One region of the Flavobacterium panacagri genome, then DNA from elsewhere that is predicted to be linked to it. Evidence: riboswitches for the same ligand, from Rfam matches in the RefSeq annotation. Region 1 holds a riboswitch; the other holds the start of a gene.
What was found. Region 1 has a riboswitch for cobalamin ahead of P2W65_RS15680 (TonB-dependent receptor). Riboswitches for the same ligand answer to the same signal wherever they lie in the genome.
Positions count from the first base shown of each region.

Region 1 (3,505 bases):
TCATAACTCAAAACCAATTATAAATTTGAACGTTCTGCCCGGCATTGGATAATTGTAAATCACTTCGTATTGCTGATTGAATGCATTATTGACTTCTACCGTAGCATTTAATTTGTATTTATTGAGGAGGAAAGATTTTTGAACGGCCATATCATGTGTGTACCAAGGCTGTACTTCGTTTACTTTGATATTGTTGACGTTTCCGTTGTAGCGTTTTCCAACGTATATAAAACTGTAATTGAAATTCCAGGATTCATAACCCGCATTTAAAATTCCTGAACCGCTGTGCCAAGGCGTGTACGGAATCTGATCGCCATAAGAAGACATTTGCAAACCAGAAACTTTGGTAAAATCCTGACTTTGAGAATAGGTATAAGTCAAATTGGCATCCAGATTTACTTTGTGAATATGCGTTCCCAAATTCACAACGGTTTCAATTCCCTTTCCTTTTACCTGACCAATATTCGTCATCATCCAGCGGAATAGATTTCCTGTCGGCGCGGCTACAATTTTGTCTTTCGTATAGGTATAATAAACATCTGCCTGAATGGAAAACTTATCCAGAAAACTTTCTTTTACAGGAAAATTATAGGTAAAACCAACATCATACTGATTCATATATTCTGGTCGCAAAGTGCTTGAACCGACCATGGTGTAATACAAATCATTAAAGGTGGGCATTCTGAAAATACGTTTGGCAAACGCTCTCAGATTAAAATCGTATTTTTTGAAAGGAGTATAACCGAGGAATAATGCAGGAGTAAATTCGGTTTTATTGGGTGCTTTGGTGTTGTATTTTACTTCTTCAATTACTCTTGTGGCCAAGACATTTCCTAAAACTTTAAAACCTTCGTATCGATAGGAAGTTGCCAAAGAAACCAATGCGGTATAACGTGTTGGAAAAGAAAACTGTGTCTGGATTCCTCTTCTCGTTGCGTTTAATTTATTGTATTGAAAATCGGTTGAAAGTGAAACATCCCAAGTAGGTAAAATGCTGTACATATTGACTGCCGAAAAATAAGTTTCCTGCTGGTAATAGCTGTCATCAGACTGAACGCCTTCCGTTACGGTTTCGCCTAAAACATTGGTTGTATCTCTTGCAATGTAATGCGTGTAATCGTAAGCAAATTTTCCTTTTAATTGAAATTTATACTTTTCTGAAACGTCTTTCGTTAAAAAAGCCTGTCCGAAAAAATTCTTATCAAACTGTCGGAATCCGTCTCTGAATTTGTTTTCTACAATAGCTCCGGGCGCACCTCTTTCAGAATCATAATAATACACTTTGGCATCCCAGGAACCTTTGTTTATTTTTCCGTAAAGACCCGATTCAAATCGGAACGCTTCAATATCGCTGTTCCATCTCGTGGCTGTGGTATCATAAGCAGTAGTTCCGTCCAGATTTTTTCTTTTATATCTAAATTTATACTGCCCGTTAGATTTAATGTATTCTGAACTGACACTCATACTGACTTTGTCGCTCAGTTTCTGCTCCCATCTAAAACTCGGATCATGATAATTGATGGACATCGTTTTATACCGAACCAATAAATTTGTCTTTTTATCGCCAACAAAAACAGGACGTTTCGTTTTTAAATAAATGGCTGAAGCCGAAGCAAAATCCTTAGCCGACTGGAAAATTTCACTTTTTTGTCCATTATACATGGTAAGCGATTCCATATCGTCAAGAGAATATTTTCCGAGATCTGTAACACCGTTTTGGGCATTTCCAAGCTGGATTCCGTCGTAAAAAACACCAACATGATGTGTTCCCATATTGCGGACATCAACAGTTTTTAGTCCGCCAACTCCGCCATAATCTTTAATTTGAGTTCCGGCAAAATAACGAAGCGCATCGGCCACATTATGACTCGCCATTTTTTCGAGCAGAACGCCCGAGAGACTTTGCACAGGAATCACTTCCTGATATGGTTTTCCTTTTAAAATAACTTCTTTTAAAACACGCGAACTATCTTTCTCCGTTTGTGCATGAAGCCAAAAAGGAAGACCTAAAATAAAAACGGTAAGTAAAGTTTTTTTCAAATTATACATCACAATTGAATTAAATCAACTTTCTGTGATGCTTATACAAACGTAGAATTGACCCCGCTGTAAAACAGCTAGTCATTATCTTTGTCATCAACTTCATACCACGAAAGTTTTAAACTATGTGATCGTGGCAGGTCTCCTGACTTATTCTTTCTTTAAACGGCCTTCTCACCCCGCAAGACGGGACAATGGCATTAGTAATGTTCAAAGACTTTATGTAGAACTTACAGTAGCGGGTCTGTTCAGGATTTGCACCTGATTCCCTTTTAACTATTTTTTCTGATGAAAAAACAGACCAAAATCAGACGCAAATATAGGGCGCATATAATGGGTCTGCAAATTCGAAAGAACTTTTTTACAAAATAAAAAGTTTATCGGTACGAATGAGAAAGACTTTATAACATCATAAATACTTCTCAATCAAAGTTTCAATTTCAGGCGTAGAAGGTCTTGGCGCGTCTTTATGAATAATTTTCCCATCTTTCCCCAGTAATACGTAACGTGGAATTGTAGTTACATTTATTTGTTTCAGCAATTCATCTTTTTCAGATTTTGCAATAAGAAGACTGTTTTCCGTATTCAAAATATCTTTGTGCTGTAACATTGCTTTTTTCCATGACGTTGCACTTTTATCAATAGAAATAAATACAAAAGCTACGTCTTTATACTTTTCCATCAGTTTCTTTTCACTCGGAAGTTCCTCTCGGCAAGGCATACACCATGAAGCCCAGAAATCGATCAAAACCAATTTTCCTTCGTGTTTTTTCACTATATCTTTTAAAAATAAAGGTGTTGCAGTTGGTTTTAACTCCTCTTCTATATTGGAAATAAAAGCTTGATTTTTACAGTTGTTTCTAAATATTTCGAGTGCTTTTGCATCAAAAACAACTTTTTGGTCTCTATTGTTTACAGGATAATACATATTGATGTACAATAAATAATCAATAATAGCCTGATTTTTAAAATTTACAGAAATAAAGTTCAATACATTAGGAAGAGTCTTTTTTAAACCTAAAAAGTTCATTCGTTTTTTGACATAATTCTCAACAAGTTCTCTGTAAGCCTGCACATCAAGCAAAACATCAGCCTGATCAAAACTCTCTTCTATTGCGGTAAATGTGGTTGGATTTAAAGGTTGAGCTTCTAGAGCATTGTATAAAGTCAAACTCCAATACATAGTAGTAAAATATTCGTAAAACTCTTTCGAAAGTTTATTCTCTTTATAATACGTTTCTAATAACTCTTTCTGCTTAATGTAATCTTTATCAAAATAAGAATTGAGTTTGGCAGATGCCATAATAATTTTTAATTGATTGTAACTTGGAAGATTTTTAGTTGAACCGTATTTTGTAAAAGATTCATTTAAAAATTCCGATTCAGATTTACGGATTGGATTTTCATTACAATAATAATGAATCAATCCTTTATCGTCGAGATCAAATTCTATGGTTTCATTTGG
Region 1 covers NZ_CP119766.1:3,560,009-3,563,513, reverse strand. Annotated here, with positions in the region: gene P2W65_RS15680 (TonB-dependent receptor) at 1-2,049, opposite strand; gene P2W65_RS15685 (YncE family protein) at 1-4, opposite strand, end outside; cobalamin riboswitch at 2,159-2,361, opposite strand; gene P2W65_RS15675 (thioredoxin-like domain-containing protein) at 2,450-3,505, opposite strand, start outside.

Region 2 (3,505 bases), 2.5 Mb from region 1:
TTCGTTACATACAATTTGTCATTTAAAACAACACTGTAACGCGGATTTTCAAGTTTTTCAGTAATTGTTCCAAGACTTTTAAGCGTGTAACGGTTCACTACCTCTACTTCATTAGAATTGTTTACCACAATAAAGGCTTTGTCATTGCTAAAGCTTAGAGATTGTGCTACATCCCCCAAAACAGCAGTTGGATTAACTACTTTAAAAATATCATTTTGAAAAGTAGCTAAGTCATTTGAAAGGTAAGACACAGAAGCATTGACATCCTTAAAGTTTCCTTCATTCAAAATAAGTACGCCGTTGTCATATGCCCCTAACGGAACATCATTATTATCATCATTATCACTGCTACAAGATGCAAACAGAAAAGCAGATGCTATAATTCCTAAATAAAGATTTTTTAGTTTCATGTTATTAATAATTAAGGTTTAAATAAATGGTTAAATTTCGTCCTGGCATAAAGCGATTAGGAAGCGCTTCATACTTTTCATTCCAAAGATTAGCGGCTTTGACTCCCAGTTTGAAAATATTTTTTTTACTAAAATTATAATCAACTCCTATGTTAGAAACATTGTAAGCGTCAAGTATATATTTTGGATTATTGTCTGATGTTGTAAAAACTTCTCCCGTAAACATAATTTGATAATAGGCTGAAAGTTTTTTGTAGTAATAAGATGCTGCACCTGTCATTTTATGGTAGGGAACATAAAAAAGCTGCTTGTCTGTTTTATCGTTTAATGAAACGGTATAAGCATAAGTTCCATTAAAATCAAATGTATGTTTGTTGAAGCTTTTTCTCCATCCCAAAAGTGCTTCGGCACCATAGATAGTGACTCTATCTGTGTTTTCTGGGATCCAATTTCCTGAACTATTGGGCAGCCATCGAATCATATCCTTAATTTTCATTCCGTAAGCTGTAACCGTCAGCCGAAGATCTTTGTATTTAAATTCATTTCCTATTTCTGCCTGAAAAGAACTTTCTGGTTTTAAATCAGGATTACCGCTTCCTTCCCAATACAAATCATTAAATGTTGGAATTCTGAAGTTTCTAGAAAAATTAAACTTAAGCTTATAGAAATCTGAGAAATTATATCGAGAACCAACCGAAAAAAGGACAGGACTTTTGTAAGCATCTGAAACCTCTTTTCGAGCGCTCATTTCATAATTCCATTTATCTGTCAGTGTATGTTTCCATAACAAGCTAGCACCTGCAATTTCGCGTATGCTTTGGCCAATTCCAGATCCATTTCCATCATTTCTGGTGTAATCTAAAATGGTGCTTATTTTCATTTTAGCAGATATTGTGTAATCTAGATCATACTTTCCTATAAAGCTTTTTACACCTCCAGAAGTATGTACGTCTCTATTAATATCTTCAAAATAATTATAATGTTCACTAATATAAGCAAGCTTTAAATTAGAGTCAAATTTGGTAAAGGAACTGCTCCAAGTCAATAAATTTCGAGTATTATAATCTTGGTATTTGGTTTTGGTTTCATTTGGTGAAGTGAGCGAAAAATGCCTTTCGCCATCAAATATTTCGCTGTAAAATTTGATACTGTTTTTATCATTTATTTTGTAACCTATTGCAGCATCAAGAGTGTTATTGTAGTATTGACCATTTTTATTCCATACTTCTTGCCCCACAAATTTAAAATCGTTGTCAGAGCTGTTTCTGGTAAAACTTGCATCAAAACTCCATTTTTTAGTTCCCGCTGTAATACCGTAAACAGCACTTAAAGTATTAAACTCTCCATAATAGATTTGGAAATCATTTTTGAATGTATCTGTAAATTTCAGATCATTATTTAAATGAATTGTTCCTCCAATGGCACCGCTTCCATACACAACACTTCCTCCGCCGGCTTTTACATCTATTGAATTAAAGCCACGTGTCGAAATGGTATTGAAATCTGCTTGTCCTAATAATTGAGAGTTTACATTTATACCGTTCCAAACCACTACAGTTTGCTGCGAAGTTGTTCCTCTGAAAGAAGGAGCAGAAGTCATTCCTAATCCATTTTCTTTAAAATATAATACAGTATTGTAATTTAAAAGTGAAGTTAATGAAGATTGGTTTTTGCTTATGATAGAATCATTCAAACGTTGAATCGACTGTGTATTCGAGAAATTTTTAAGATTTGAATCGGAAACGACAACTTCTTTCAATTTGTTAATAGAATCGTTCTGCGCCAAAGTAATCTGGCACAACAATAGAAAACAAAAAACAAACCTTAATTTTATAGTCATAATTTCTTCACTCTTTTTCCCGAGAGCTCGATAATTTGTTATAAAGGCAGGTCTCCTGGCTTGCGTCTTGTTGTTTTCCTTCCCATCACGCAGGGCGTGACAGTGGCTTTGCAGTTTACAACAAGCGTTCGTTTAAGAACTTAGCTTACAGTTGCGGGTACAGCTCAAGATTTTACTTGATTCCCTTTTAATGTGTTCATCAAAACACAACCTTATTTTGCCGCAAAGATAAAGTTAAAAATACGGATTATTCAAATTTGTTTCACTAATAAGCCTTAAAAGTGAAACAAATAAGGAATTTATAATTCGATTCTTATAACTTGTCCAAAATCTACTTTATTCTGAAATGCTTCCTTTAAAGGTAATGAAGTTTGATGACATAATATGCTTCGAATGATTCCTGCGTGTGCCACAATGACTATCGGTTGTTTTATTTTAGAAATTTTTTCAGATAAAAAATCACCGACTCTTTCGTGTAATTCCGTGAAAGATTCGCCATTTGTAGCTTTAAGATTGACAAAATCTTCCATCCACGGATTGAGTTCTTCGGGCGGAATTTCATTCCAGTTTTTTAGCTCCCAGTCGCCAAAATTCATTTCCATCAAACGTTTGTCTTCCTGATAAGAAATTACCTTTATATTTTCTTGAATATGTTTAGCTAAAATCACACAGCGTTTTAATGGACTAGAAAAAATGAAGGCTTCAGAAGGCAATTCAGAAATAATCTTACTGAAAACTTCATCAAAAGGTTTCGCAATAGCAACATCCGATTGTCCGTAGCAGATTCCTTTTTCGCAAATGGTTTCAGTATGGCGGACTAGATAAATTTCCATAAAAATAAAATGCTTAAGTAAAAGATAACTTCACAAACCTGCTGTGTGGCACCAAGGCAATCTCCAGTATAGCCATCAATCCATTTTTGGAAATATTTTGCTAAAAAATATCTTGTTATGAAAACTGGAATAACTGAAAATAGAACTTTAGGATCTAAATAAGAAAATACAAGTAAAGGAATCAACCCAAAAAAGAATGATCCAAAAACTTCTTTCCAGGTAAATTGTTTGGCAATGGGTTTGCTTTTGCTCGAAGCATCTTGACGAGAATATTCATGTGTAAAAATGATACTAATTGCAGCTAAACGGCTCAAGGAATGAGCAGAAATAAACAAAAGCCAAATTTTGAATATTGCCATCGAATCATAAACTTGAAATAGCAAAATAGATTCTGAAAGCAGTTTGAATTTTAGTAGAAAAAG
Region 2 covers NZ_CP119766.1:76,056-79,560, forward strand. Annotated here, with positions in the region: gene P2W65_RS00395 (YncE family protein) at 1-410, opposite strand, end outside; gene P2W65_RS00400 (TonB-dependent receptor plug domain-containing protein) at 415-2,250, opposite strand; cobalamin riboswitch at 2,279-2,480, opposite strand; gene cobC (alpha-ribazole phosphatase) at 2,550-3,083, opposite strand; gene P2W65_RS00410 (adenosylcobinamide-GDP ribazoletransferase) at 3,068-3,505, opposite strand, start outside.
Region 2: another riboswitch for cobalamin. It lies ahead of P2W65_RS00400 (TonB-dependent receptor plug domain-containing protein); the one in region 1 lies ahead of P2W65_RS15680 (TonB-dependent receptor).